Linked DNA regions of Anaerocolumna sp. AGMB13020. The protein of the gene in region 1 interacts with the protein of each later gene in a pairwise test. Links are inferred from orthologs where the notes say so. Each region holds a gene or a part of one and is shown on either strand. Other genes may lie near its edges.

Region 1 (8,111 bases):
CTAATTTCACTAGTGCAGAATGCACAATACAGATGGACAAATATGTATGATTATACCAAAATCACCATCAGCTGAAAAGTCCCTGGTAATAGCCGAATAAGTCCAATGCAAGGAGCAGACCCATTAGGATCAACAGTACCGCAGATATCTTCTTAATAGTCTCCATATGATTTCTTATGAAGCTGTTTAGAAATTTAAGATGAGGAAATAACATTGTCATTATAAGAAAAGGAATCCCTAACCCCAGTGAAAATAACAGCAGCAGGAATACTCCCTCATATAGTGTTGCTGTCTGAGAGGCTAACAGCAATGCCGAACCTAAGAAAGGACCAAGGCAGGGTGTCCAGCCAAAGGAAAATGCAAACCCAAAAATCATGCTGGAAAAGAACTTCAGGTTATGAGTGTTCACACTTCTTGTACTGGTTCTGTTCAAGAGCTTCAGCTTAAGAATCCCCATAAAATGCAGTCCAAAGATTATCATAATAACTCCACTGACCCGCTGCAGCAGTTCCTGGTATTCCCGCAGCAGCTGTCCAAGGGCAGATGCAGTGGCCCCTAAAATAACAAAGACCGTGGTAAAGCCTGCAATAAAACCCAGGGTATTAAGTAATAATCTTTTATTATTCTTTTTTTCCTCTGCATTCCCTCCAAGATACATGAGATATACAGGCAGCATGGGAAAGATACACGGTGAAATAAAGCTAAGGATTCCTTCTGTGAATACCAACCAGGCCAGGTACGGGGTCAGTTCTTCTGCCGTTTTCAGAAGCATTATTCTGCCTCCTCTATCATCTGGGCTACCTTCGAATATTCCGTTTTGCCAAGAACATAATCGGATAAACGCCCTTCTCTGTCGATTACAACAGTTGTAGGTATACTGTTTATGCCAAATATACCTCCACCAACTTCACCGGTATCATAAAGTATCGGAAAAGTAAGCCCCTCTTTTTCTATATAATTATTCGCTTTCTTTTCTGTTTCACGCTTTCCGTCGGTCTGATTCAACATTAATAGCACAGCATCCTCAGATGCTGCAAGTTCATCATATAACTTTTGAAATTCCGGCATTTCCTCTTTGCAGGGGGGGCACCAGCTGGCCCAGAAGTTAAGTACCACCACTTTCCCGGCATAATCAGAAAGGCTGACTTCTTCGCCTTCTGAGGACTTTAAGGTAAAGTCGGGCACGATAGGTTTTTCTTCTACTGCAGCATTCTCCTCCTTTGTGCCTATATCCTCTCCTTCCTGCTCAGACTGTGTATTGTTGCTATCCTCATTGAAGTCATTTTCTTCTGTGGTTTTATTTCCTTCTGTGGTTTTATTTTCTTCTGTTGCTTTATTTCCTGTCTGATTTTTTTCTGCCTTATCACAGGCAGTAAGCCCTACTGACAATAGCAGAACGGCTACAACCAGCATAAGGATTATGATTGTTTTTTTTACTTTACTCAAATATTGCTCCTTTCACTGAAAAGCCCCGGGAAGAAGGCTTTGTTGCTTGCTTTTACAGTACATTTCCATTATACTGTTTAAAGAAATAATTCATCACTGTTCTTTACAAGTTGAATTAATTTTAACTGTATTATGTGTGTCAAAAACATTTCAAGTACTGAGAAAGGTATGGTTATTACTATGAAGAACCTAAAACGTATTGGTGCAATCTTAATCGTAGTATTGCTGTTGTCCCTATACGGACTCACGCTTTATGCCGGGCTTACCGCTTCTCCCGATTATCAGAGCCTGCTTATGGCATCTATCTACTCAACTACCATGATACCGCTTATGCTGTATGCCTATATGTTAGTCTACAGGCTCCTGAAAAAGCGTGCAGAGGAAGAAGCCAAAAGAAAGTAATTATTCTGCTTCTCTCTTAATTCGATTAAGATGCTCTTTCAGGTCTTTTTCATAACCCTCATCGGATAGTTCATAAAAAGTCCGGTCCTTTAAGGCGTCGGGTAAATACTGCTGTTTGACGTAATGATTCTTAAAGGCATGGGCATACTGGTAATTCAGTCCATGCCCTAATTTATGTGCTCCTTTATAATGCGCATCCATAAGATGAGGCGGAATGGGTGGTGTGCTTTCATTCCTGACTGCTTCCATAGCAGCATCAATAGCCATAATAGCCGAGTTGCTCTTAGGAGCGCAGGCTACATAAGCTGCTGCCTGTGCGAGTATGATTCGCCCTTCCGGCATTCCTATTCTTTCCACCGCCTCCGCAGCCGCATTTGCAACCACAAGGGCATTGGGATCCGCATTGGATACATCCTCTGATGCACAGATAACAATTCTTCTTGCAATAAAAGAAACACTTTCTCCTGCATAAAGCATTCTCGCCAGGTAATAAATGGCGGCATCGGGATCAGAACCTCTCATACTTTTGATAAATGCGGAAATGGTATCGTAATGATTATCTCCTGCCTTATCATATTTAATCGCCCTTTTCTGTACACAATCCTGAGCCACTTCAAGAGTTATGTGTATTTTCCCGTCTTCCCCGCGTTCTGTTGTAAGGATACCAAGTTCGATGGCATTTAGTGCAAGCCTTGCATCTCCTCCGGCAATATCAGCCATAAACTCTAAGGCATCCTCTTCAATGACACCATTAAAGTTACCCATGCCCCTATCCTTGTCATTTACAGCTCTTAGCAGCAATTCCTTGATGTCCTCTTTCTGTAAGGATTTCAGCTCAAATATTACAGAACGAGAGATTAAAGCGCCATTTACCTCAAAATATGGATTCTCCGTTGTCGCTCCTATCAAAGTAACGGTACCATCCTCCACAAAGGGAAGAAGATAATCCTGCTGCCCTTTGTTGAACCGATGTATCTCATCAATGAATAGTATGGTTTTGCGATTGTACATCCCAAGGTTTTCTTTTGCCTTACCAATAACCTCCTCCATATCCTTCTTACCGGCAACAGTTGCATTCAATTGAAGAAAGGCTGAACTTGTGGTATTGGCTATTACTTTGGCAAGGGTTGTCTTACCTGTTCCAGGCGGGCCGTATAAAATAATAGAACTGAGCTTATCCGCTTTTATGGCCCTGTATAACAACTTATCTTTTCCAATTATGTGCTCCTGCCCTACGACCTCATCCAGTGTCTTTGGCCGCAGCCTGCTGGCAAGAGGAGCTTCCTTTTCTTTGTTGGTTTCTCTCATATATTCAAATAGATCCATACATCCCTCTCATTCTGCTGCTTAAAAAATCTTATAAAAGGATTCCTGAAGGAGCACTGCTCATTTTCTGGTGTTTGTTATTTCATAGCGCCCATCCGCTCCATCCGCTCCATCCGCTCCATCCGCCTCTGTTCTTTATGCAAACCTCTGTTCTTTTATTGTAAAGAATATCTCTCCTTCCGTCAACTAAAAGCTTCCTTCCCTATTTTGTTTCATTATGTTCTGTGGTATAATAACAGAAAACACTGCTTAGGAGGACACCATGACACTGCCCAAGGACCCATTTATACTGCTAAGCTATATTAATACTCAATTAAGAGATAAATATAGCAGCTTAGCAGACTTATGCGAATATCTCGAATTCAATGAGCAGGAATTAAGAGACCGGCTGAATGTTATTCATTATGAATATGTTCCGGAATTGAATCAGTTTAAATAAGGAGTCAGCAATGAACGAAAGCTGCCGTACAATATACAGTAAGAGCACAGGTGAAGTAATTGTTAAAAAATCAAGGTTTATAGCCTCCGTTTTTCCCATCTCCTCTGAAGAAGAAGCCCTTCAATTAATCGAGCAGGTGAAAAAAGAGCATTCCGGAGCAAGGCACAACTGTTTTGCATATGTTGCAGGAAGCAAAGATACGATCAAGCGCTTAAGCGACGACGGCGAACCTGCCAAGACTGCCGGCCTTCCTATAATGGATTTGATATTGCTTGAGAAGCTTCACAATATCCTGATCGTGGTGACCAGGTATTTCGGCGGAACCCTTCTTGGAACAGGCGGACTTGTCCATGCATATCAAAGTGCTGCCAAGGAAGGTATTAAGAATGCTGTCATCATAGAAAAAGAAGAAGGCTGGAAGACAGATATCCTGATAGACTATACCTTAGCCGGAAAACTCAAATATAATATCTCGCAAATGGGTATTTACCTCCTTGAAGAGGAATATACCGATAAGGTAAAGCTTTCCTTGCTTATACCGACTAATGCTTTCGATGAATTCGAAAGGAGCCTTTTAGAAGTATCAGCCGGTGCTGTTAAAGTTCCAAAGGAAGAAATACTGGCATATGCTATGGTTAATGGTAACCTTGAAATTTTTAAGTAAAACACATTGAAAACCGATGCCCCCTCTGGAACCTCCCACTTTGCCGCAAAATAAAAAGGAAAAAGAATTCACTCTGTAAATTCTTTTTCCTTTTTATTCAGCTTAGTTTGTTATTATTCTATTATACCGTATTATCGTGTCTAGCATATTCTTCCGATATTCTTATAATGTGTATTCCGAAACTAAATCGTCTACAATTTCTAGCATCGTAATCAGCGTGACTTCATTTTTCCAGAGTTTATGTATCATGTCTTTCACCGTCTCCTTTGAATAAGAAATCGGCTCTGAATATTCTACTAACAGATGATCTTTCATATGTTGAAAAATCTTTATGCCGTATAGTTTCTCATGCTCTGTCTGGCTTCTGCTTTCTTCCACCAGATAGTAATCAAATACCAATTCGTTATTGTCTTCCAGCACTATCTTTTTTGTTCCCTCTAAGAATAATTTTTCCATGGCCCCTCCAAAAATTCTGAAAATTTGTAAATAACACTGCAATAATAGAAATAATAAACTATGGTTATTATAACTTCACCACAATATAAAATAAAGAGATAATTTTTTGATTAAAAGCCGATAAAAGAAGCTTTCAACCTATATTACACGATGTGTAAAAAAATGGGTCTTATAAACATAGTTTACCATAGAGTTTGTGATTTTTCTAACATTTTTAGAGTTTTTTTGAATGCTACATTTTGTTGCCTATGTGCATAAATACATATTTTCTTACATATATCTCAATCATTTTGTATATACTTAACATATTGATTTTATTTTTTATATTGTTTAGTGACATAACTAATAATACTGGATGGATTTTTTAAGATAAATTATAACATTTTTAACAATTTTTATATTTTTTAGCAATCGTTTCCTCTTGTAAATTCTGAGTGTTCTGCTTTGAGAATTCTGATTGTTCCGATTGCTTACCGTAAGAATGGCGTATAGTAAAAAATCCTTTATTTTAAAGGCTTAATTTGATATAATAACGAAAGAAAGAAGGTTATACCCTTTATCGAATAGAGAATATTCAATAGCAGATTGGATATTCAGGAAAGAGGTTATTATGGATTTCAGCAAGAAAGGAACCGCCAGAAAACAGCAGTATATCAGGTCTGTCTCCAGGAAGGTAGCCACCAAGGCAAGTGTTACTGTGTTCCGGTTATTCATGGTAGGTTTGGTTTCCCTCATAATTATCGGCTCCTATTTGGGGTTTGGCGTATTAAAAGGATTGGCAGACAGTGCCCCCAACATAGATCAGATTGAAGTAAAACCCTCCGGTTTCACTACAAATATATATGATAAAGATGGAAATCTGATAGATACTCTTATTGGAGCAGAATCAAATCGTGTTTATGTAGAAATCAGTCAAATACCGAAGGTTTTGCAGGACTGTGTTATCAGCATTGAGGACGAGCGTTTTTATGAACATAACGGAATTGATGTGCAGGGTATTTTCCGTGCTTTTTTCGTTGGTTTAAAATCCGGTGACTTCGGACAAGGTGCCAGTACCATTACCCAGCAGCTGATCAAGAATCAGGTATTTGAGGGAGGCGCTGAAGATAACTTTACCGACAGGTTTATCCGTAAAGTTCAGGAACAATATCTGGCTATACAGCTGGAACAAAAAATGTCAAAAGAACAGATTCTTGAATACTACCTGAATACCATTAATTTTGGGGCAGGTACCTATGGTGTCCAGACGGCCTCCAAACGTTACTTTAACAAAGACGTAGAAGAAATTACATTATCTGAAGCTGCTGTTATCGCCGCTATTGCACAGTCCCCCACCAACATGAACCCTATTAATCATCCGGAGAACAACGCGCAGAGACGTGCTCAGATCCTCGAAAGCATGAAACGTCTTAACCTGTGTACGGAAGAAGAATACGCCCAGGCTCTTTCTGATGATGTCTATTCCAGGATTCAGGTAGTGAATGATGAACAGGATGTTACTTCCTATAATACTTACTTTGTCGACGAGCTCATTGAACAGGTTATTGCAGATCTTCAGGAAGAGAAGGGTTATACCTATACCCAAGCCAGCAAGGCACTCTACAGCGGCGGACTAAATATTTATACGACTCTGGATTCCAAGATTCAATCAGTCCTGGACGATGTATATACCAACGAAGATTACTTCCCGAAGATTGGAACGGATTCTTACTGGGAGTTGACTTATGCTTTATCCATTGAGAAGAAAAACGGTAAGCAAATTCACTATCATACCAATGACTTGCTGGATTTCAGTCACTTGACCACTGCATATTTTTCCTCAAAAGAAGCCGCGGAAGAATTAATTGAGCAATTTAAGGCGGCAAAGGTTGAGACTGATGATATTATCCTCGCAGAAAATAACAGCCTTATCATCCAACCCCAATCCTCCATGGTTATCATGGATCAGCACACCGGATATGTAGTAGGTCTTATAGGCGGAAGGGGCGAAAAGACCGGTAACCGTACCTTAAACAGAGCTACTAATACTACAAGGCAACCCGGTTCCACTTTCAAAATATTATCAACTTACCTCCCGGCACTGGATTCAGCGGGAATGACACTGGCAACAGTAATAGACGATGCTCCTTATCAATATCCAGGAAGCGATAAATATGTAAGCAACTGGAGCGGTGATGATTATGAAGGGTTAACCACTCTGCGCAGAGCAATCCTGCGTTCCAAAAATGTCGTTACCGTTAAGACACTGGAGAAGGTTACACCAAAAGTTGGTTTTGATTATTTGCAAAAGCTTGGTTTTACTACACTAGTAGAGAGCGGCGTATCTGAAAGTGGTAAAACCTATTCAGATATCAATCTCCCCCTGGCTTTAGGTGGTATTACAAAAGGCGTTTCCAATCTGGAACTTACCGCTGCCTATGCTTCTATCGCCAATGGAGGCGTATATTCCAAACCAATCTTTTATACCAAAATACTGGATAGTAATAATAAAGTATTGCTGAATAAAAAGACTTCTGTTCGTCAGGTTATGATGGAATCCACTGCTTTCCTCTTAACAAATGCTATGGAAGACGTTGTGAAAAAAGGTACTGGAACATTAGTAGGGTTTAAGAATCTAAAGATGCCGGTAGCCGGTAAGACAGGTACTACAACCGATGATAAAGATTTATGGTTTGCTGGATATACACCATATTATACTGCCACCATCTGGTCAGGTTATGACAATAACAAGGCTCAGACCAACACCAGTTATCAGAAAATTATATGGCGTGATGTTATGGAGCGTATCCACAAAGAAAACGGTCTGGAGGCTGTTCCCTTTAATAAACCTGATTCAATCGTAGAGCGAACAATCTGTACCAAGAGCGGTAAACTTGCCGTTGAAGGTTTATGTAATAAATACGAAGGCGGTTCAACTGTTAAGACCGAATACTTTGCTAAAAATACTGAGCCTACAGATAAATGTGACATACACGTAGCTGTGAAGATCTGTACTACCTCAGGTAAGATAGCTACTGAATTCTGCCCTCCTTCAACTGTAGTAGAGAAGGTCCTGTTATTTAAAGAAGAGACCGCCAAAACCCTGGATACTCCTTTCCTTCTTCCGGGTAATGAGGACACCTGCACCGTCCACAATGCGAGAAACTCAGGACTGCAGAACCTATTGCCAACACCTGGCGGCACCACACCATCAGTAACAACTGCACCGCCTAATACGAACAATTCCGGTAATGGCAACAGCAACGGAAATAACGGTTCAAATGGCAATGGTAATACCAATGGAAACGGTAACGGTAATGGAAATAGTAACGGTAATAATGGTAATGGAAACAACAGTAATACTGGTGGTGAAGAAGATTATTATGATCCCGAATTCGA
Region 2 (5,977 bases), 3.3 Mb from region 1 along the record:
GATTTGCTTCCGTTTATCGTGAATTTAAGGATGTAAATACTTTTGTGGATGAACTTAAGAAGATATTAGATGCGAAACAAGGGTAAACTCCATCGAATGCACAGATTCTGATAAAGGAAGCGTATAACAGCAGATAGCGCCTGTAATATACTCATATGCTATCTGCTGTTTTTAATGTGAGGTAATGATTGCCAGAATTCTGCTTTTTTGCTATAATCATCATGGATGATGCTTCTGCCCCCGGAGAGAAAGGGAAAGGAGCAATATGTTTAGTAAAGTATACAGCGGAACGGTTTTGGGTATTGATAGCAGAAGAATTACCGTAGAAGCTGATATCAGTGATGGACTGCCGGTTTTCGACCTTGTAGGATATCTTGGTTCCGAGGTCAGAGAAGCCAGGGAAAGGGTTCGCATTTCATTAAAAAATTCAGGTTACCGTTTGCCGGCGAAACGAATAACCATTAATCTGTCACCGGCTGATATGCGCAAGGAGGGGACGGCATTTGACCTGCCCATTGCCATATCCGTTCTTGCAGCCCTTGGACTGCTTCTGGAAGAAAGTCTTAAAGATACCCTGTTTATAGGTGAACTAAGTTTGAATGGTGAAGTAAAAAAGGTAAACGGAGTCCTGCCGATAGTGTATATGGCATACGAGCAGGGTTTTAAAAGATGTATTGTACCCTCCTGTAATGTAAGAGAAGGTGCGGTAGTTAAGGGAATTGAAGTATATGGTGTGGATTCCTTGACGCAGGTTGCAGAATTCCTAAGCGGAAACCTGCATCTTGCTCCGTGTTGCTTACAGGCAGAGGATTTAAAACCTAGCAGGGAAGATACGCAAATTGACTTTTCTGATATCGTTGGACAGGAGCTGGCAAAAAGGGCAATTGAAATTGCTGCCTGTGGTATGCACAATATTCTTTTAATCGGACCACCTGGTTCCGGTAAGACAATGCTTGCCAGAAGAATTCCCTCCATTCTTCCTGAACTTTCCTTCGAAGAAAGTCTTGAAATTTCTAAAATATATAGTGTCTCAGGATTATTAGATAATAATCAGTCTTTGATTCTTAACCGCCCTTTTCGTTCTCCTCATCATACAATTACCACCACTGCATTAACCGGAGGAGGAAGATTCCCGATGCCAGGAGAGATAAGTCTGGCTCATATGGGGGTTCTGTTTTTAGATGAATTCCCTGAATTTAACCGAAAGACCATCGAAATTCTCAGACAGCCCCTGGAGGAAAATGAAATAACAATTACTCGACTAAACGGTACCTTTCGTTATCCGGCTAATCTCATGCTTTGTACAGCTATGAATCCGTGCAATTGCGGTTATTACCCTGACAGGAATAAATGCCATTGCTCCTTGTCACAGGTAAGAAATTATCTGGGCAAAATAAGCCGCCCGCTTTTGGACCGAATCGATATTAGCATAGAAGTACCCCAGTCAGATTATAAGGATTTGAATAAGAAGGGAGGAAGAGAAACCTCTGCTGCGATTAGGGAGAGAGTTATGAAAGGGAGACTGGCCCAGACGGAGCGGTACAAAAAGGATCGGATTCATTTTAATTCCCAGCTTACCACCAGAATGCTGCAGGAATACTGCGCATTGGGTAAGAAGGAAGAAAAATTGATGGAGGAAGCTTATGCCAGATTAAACCTTAGTGCCAGAACCTATCACAGGGTATTAAAGGTAGCCAGGACTATTGCGGATCTGGATGGAAGTGAAAGCATACAAGAAAAGCATTTAAGTGAAGCTATTTGTTATCGCAGCATGGATAAGAAGTATTGGGATTAAAGCTAATGGCAGACTCACTAAGAAAATGTCTTTTAGGAAATCATTTCAGGAGGTCAAATGACAAAAAAAGAATGCTGGTTCTGGTTATGCGGTATAGAAATGAGCATAAAAAAGAAGAATTTAATATTATCTTATTTTTCTTCCATTGAAGAGATATTTGAGGTAGACTTCGAGGAATTTAAGAAGATACCGGAATTAAATGAAAAAGATCTGGAACGTATCAGTGGAACCAGACAGAGGAGCAAGGTGCAGGAAAGCTATGCTAAACTAAAAGAGAAAGGCATATATTTTGTATCAATAGAGGACGAAGTGTACCCTGGAAAATTAAGAAATATCTATGAGGCACCACTGGGGTTATTCTATAAAGGAAAGCTTCCGGAGGAAGGTAAAGTCCACATTGCAGTCGTCGGTGCAAGAAACTGCTCGGATTACGGAAGGGAAACAGCCGTATCTTTTTCAAAAGCTTTCGCAAGAGCGGGAATTGGAACCATCAGCGGACTTGCAGCAGGCATTGATGGTGCTGCCCATTGGGGGAGTTTGGCGGCAGAAGGAACGACTTATGCAGTACTAGGGTGCGGAGCCGATATTTGTTATCCCAAAGAAAATTTTAACATTTATCTGAATACTGCTGCCAAGGGAGGAATTATCTCAGAGTATGTACAGGGGACAGGGCCAAGAGCATATCATTTTCCTATGAGGAATCGGATTATCAGCGGATTGGCAGACGGGATACTTGTAGTGGAAGCCAGAGACAAAAGCGGTTCCTTGATAACCGTTGATTATGGTTTGGAGCAAGGCAGGAATATCTATGCAGTACCGGGAAGACCAGGAGATATACTCAGTAATGGATGCAATAACCTGCTTAAGATGGGGGCTAAATTATGCACGGAACCAGAGGATATACTAGAGGATTACATGGATTTCTGTAAAAATATACCTAAACTCATGAAAAAAAATGATAAATTACTTGAAGACAGGGAAAAAATAGTGTATGCTTGTTTAAGCCGTATCCCAAAACACCTGAATGAAATAGCCGAAGAGACAGATATGGCTATCGGAGAATTGGCTCAAATACTTTTTCAGTTGGAATGGAAGAATTTTATTAAGCAAACAAGAGCAAATTATTATATAACAGATATCTGACGAAGGGAGCTTTACAGCCTGCTCTCCTTTGAAGAAAATAGAAATAGTTTACCAGATAGGGGAGTGCACATGAATCTAGTTATTGTTGAATCACCAGCAAAAGCTAAAACAATCAAAAAATTTTTAGGTGCTAACTACGAAGTGGTGGCTTCAAACGGACATGTTAGAGACTTACCAAAAAGTCAGCTGGGTATTGATACTACGAATGATTATGAACCGAAATATATTACCATAAGAGGCAAAGGAGATCTTCTGGCAAAGCTCAGAAAAGAAGTGAAAAAAGCAGATAAAATTTATCTTGCAACTGACCCTGACCGTGAGGGTGAGGCGATTTCCTGGCATCTTACGAAGACTTTGAAACTTGAAGATAGTACCTGCAGCAGGATTACTTTTAACGAAATAACCAAAAATGCAGTGAAAGCTTCCATAAAACAGGCCAGAGATATCGATATGAATCTTGTGGATTCTCAGCAGACCAGAAGAATACTAGACCGTATGGTAGGTTATAGTATAAGCCCGCTCCTTTGGGCAAAGGTAAAAAGAGGGCTGAGTGCCGGACGTGTTCAATCCGTCGCACTTCGTATAATCTGCGATCGGGAAGATGAAATCAATGCTTTTTTACCGGAAGAATACTGGTCACTGGAAGGCAGCTTTCAGGTTGAAGGTGAGAAAAAACCTTTAACAGCCAAGCTGATTACTTCCTCTCTGGAAAAGAAGAGTATCTCATCAGAACAGGAATTAAACGAGATATTAAAAGATCTTGACAAAGCGGATTATAAGATTTCTGAAATTAAGAGAGGCGAAAGACAGAAAAAACCGCCGTTGCCCTTTACTACCAGTACTTTGCAGCAGGAAGCCGCCAAGACCTTGAATTTCTCAACGTCAAAGACCATGCGACTGGCGCAGCAGCTTTATGAAGGTATTGATATCAAAGGCCATGGAACCATTGGTTTAATAACCTACTTAAGAACAGATTCCGTTCGTATATCCGAAGAAGCGGAGAACTTTGCCCGTGAATTCATTGAGAAGAACTATGGCAGCAGCTATAATACCGAGGCAGAAGAAAAAAAGAATACTGGAAAGAAGATACAGGATGCCCATGAGGCAATCAGACCCACCTATACAGATCTGACACCGGTAATCGTGAAGGAATCCCTAAGCAGAGATTTATTCAGGTTATACCAGCTTATATGGAAACGATTTGTAGGCAGCAGAATGGCGCCGGCCAGATATGAGACCATTAATGTTAAAATAGATGCAAAGGGATATAAATTCAGTACATCTGCATCTAAAATGATTTTTGACGGATATCTCAGCGTTTATGCGGAAGAAGAAGAAAATGAAAGCCATGCAATGTTAAAGGATATTTCGGAAGAATCCAAAGTGAAGTTTCTGGAGTTCAATCCCGCCCAGCATTTTACCCAGGCACCACCTCACTATACAGAGGCGTCTCTTGTCAAGACACTGGAGGAACTGGGTATTGGAAGACCCAGTACGTATTCCCCTACGATATCTACAATTTTAGCAAGAAGGTATATCGTGAAGGAGAATAAGAATCTCTATGTGACAGAACTTGGTGAAGTTGTTAACAATATTATGAAGGAAGCATTTTCAACAATTGTTGATGTTAACTTTACAGCAAACCTGGAATCACTTCTGGATAAAGTGGAAGACGGCAGTGTTTATTGGAAAACTGTTGTAAGAAATTTCTACCCCGATCTGGATGAAGCTGTCAATAAAGCAAAAGACAGTTTGGAAGAAGTCAAGATAGAAGATGAGAAGACTGATATTATCTGTGAGGAATGCGGAAGGAACATGGTAATCAAATATGGACCCCACGGAAAATTTTTAGCATGTCCAGGTTTTCCTGAATGCAGGAATACAAAACCTTATCTTGAAAAAATCGGTGTAGCCTGCCCGTTATGCGGGAAGGATGTGGTTATTCGTAAGACAAAGAAAGGGCGTAAGTACTACGGATGTGAGAATAATCCGGAATGTGAATTTATGTCCTGGCAGAAACCTACGGATCAAAAATGCCCTAAATGTGGAAATGTGCTTATTGAAAAAGGTAATTCTTTGGTATGCCTCGATGATAAATGTGGCGGTATTGTTGTGAATAAATAAGAAATATACGAAAAACAGATATATTATATTAAAATGTGCGTCAAAAAGAAGAAATAACTATTGTTTTTATGAAAAAGGTATGATACTATTTATCTAATGTTAATACAACTTATCAGAAATAGTTCTTCTGGTTTCTGATAAAGGCAGTTTTGTTGCTGTCGTATCCAAGATTTAAATGACCGGTATCTTATATTGCGAATTAATTACTGGTTATTTAGAAGAATCAGATAAACAAGCGGGGGTACTGGGAGGTTATTTCATGAGTGTACAGTTGCTCGATAAGACGAGAAAGATTAATAAGCTATTACACAATAACAATTCTCACAAGGTAGTTTTTAATGATATCTGTGAAGTGTTAAGCGAGATTCTGGAATCCAATATTCTGGTAATCAGCAAAAAAGGTAAGGTTCTGGGTATTAAGAACAGAGAAGATATCGTAGAAATCAAGGAATTAATCAAAGATGCCGTAGGTGGTTATATTGACCAGATGTTAAATGAGCGTCTGCTTAATATTCTTTCTACCAAAGAGAATGTTAATCTATTGACACTTGGCTTTGAGCTTGATACAGATATTAGCTATCAAGCAATTATTATTCCTATCGATATTGCAGGGGAGAGGCTTGGGACATTGTTTTTATATAAGAGCATAAAGCCTTACGACCTGGACGATATTATTCTCAGTGAATACGGTACCACAGTTGTTGGACTTGAAATGATGCGTTCTGTAAATGAAGAGAATGCGGAAGAGAGCCGGAAGGTTCAGATTGTTAAATCGGCAATCAGTACTTTGTCCTTTTCTGAATTGGAAGCAATTATTCATATCTTTGAGGAACTGGAAGGAAATGAAGGTATTCTGGTAGCCAGCAAGATTGCTGACAGGGTCGGTATAACCAGATCGGTGATTGTGAATGCTCT

What was found.
Region 2: the proteins of R2R35_RS08030 (region 1) and topA interact in binary tests that used the Escherichia coli proteins (3 or more experiments, as listed by UniProt). The link is inferred for Anaerocolumna sp. AGMB13020 from one-to-one orthologs.

What each region holds. Positions count from the first base shown.
Region 1 is NZ_CP136910.1:2,028,956-2,037,066, forward strand. Bases 2,723-5,450 are described here. They hold R2R35_RS08030 (YigZ family protein), read left to right. Parts: upstream 2,723-3,623; coding sequence 3,624-4,277; downstream 4,278-5,450. Other genes in these bases: R2R35_RS08020 (replication-associated recombination protein A), read right to left, coding at 2,723-3,174; R2R35_RS08025 (DUF4250 domain-containing protein), read left to right, coding at 3,437-3,613; R2R35_RS08035 (DUF6514 family protein), read right to left, coding at 4,440-4,733; R2R35_RS08040 (transglycosylase domain-containing protein), read left to right, coding at 5,344-5,450. Also shown: R2R35_RS08005 (cytochrome c biogenesis CcdA family protein), read right to left, coding at 68-772; R2R35_RS08010 (peroxiredoxin family protein), read right to left, coding at 772-1,446; R2R35_RS08015 (hypothetical protein), read left to right, coding at 1,627-1,848; more of R2R35_RS08020, read right to left, coding at 1,849-2,722; more of R2R35_RS08040, read left to right, coding at 5,451-8,111.
Region 2 is NZ_CP136910.1:5,350,388-5,356,364, forward strand. The notes cover bases 2,646-5,534. They hold topA (type I DNA topoisomerase), read left to right. Parts: upstream 2,646-3,007; coding sequence 3,008-5,062; downstream 5,063-5,534. Other genes in these bases: dprA (DNA-processing protein DprA), read left to right, coding at 2,646-2,938; codY (GTP-sensing pleiotropic transcriptional regulator CodY), read left to right, coding at 5,322-5,534. Outside these bases: transcriptional regulator NrdR, read left to right, coding at 1-86; R2R35_RS22455 (YifB family Mg chelatase-like AAA ATPase), read left to right, coding at 266-1,795; more of dprA, read left to right, coding at 1,853-2,645; more of codY, read left to right, coding at 5,535-5,977. UniProt on the Escherichia coli protein: Releases the supercoiling and torsional tension of DNA, which is introduced during the DNA replication and transcription, by transiently cleaving and rejoining one strand of the DNA duplex.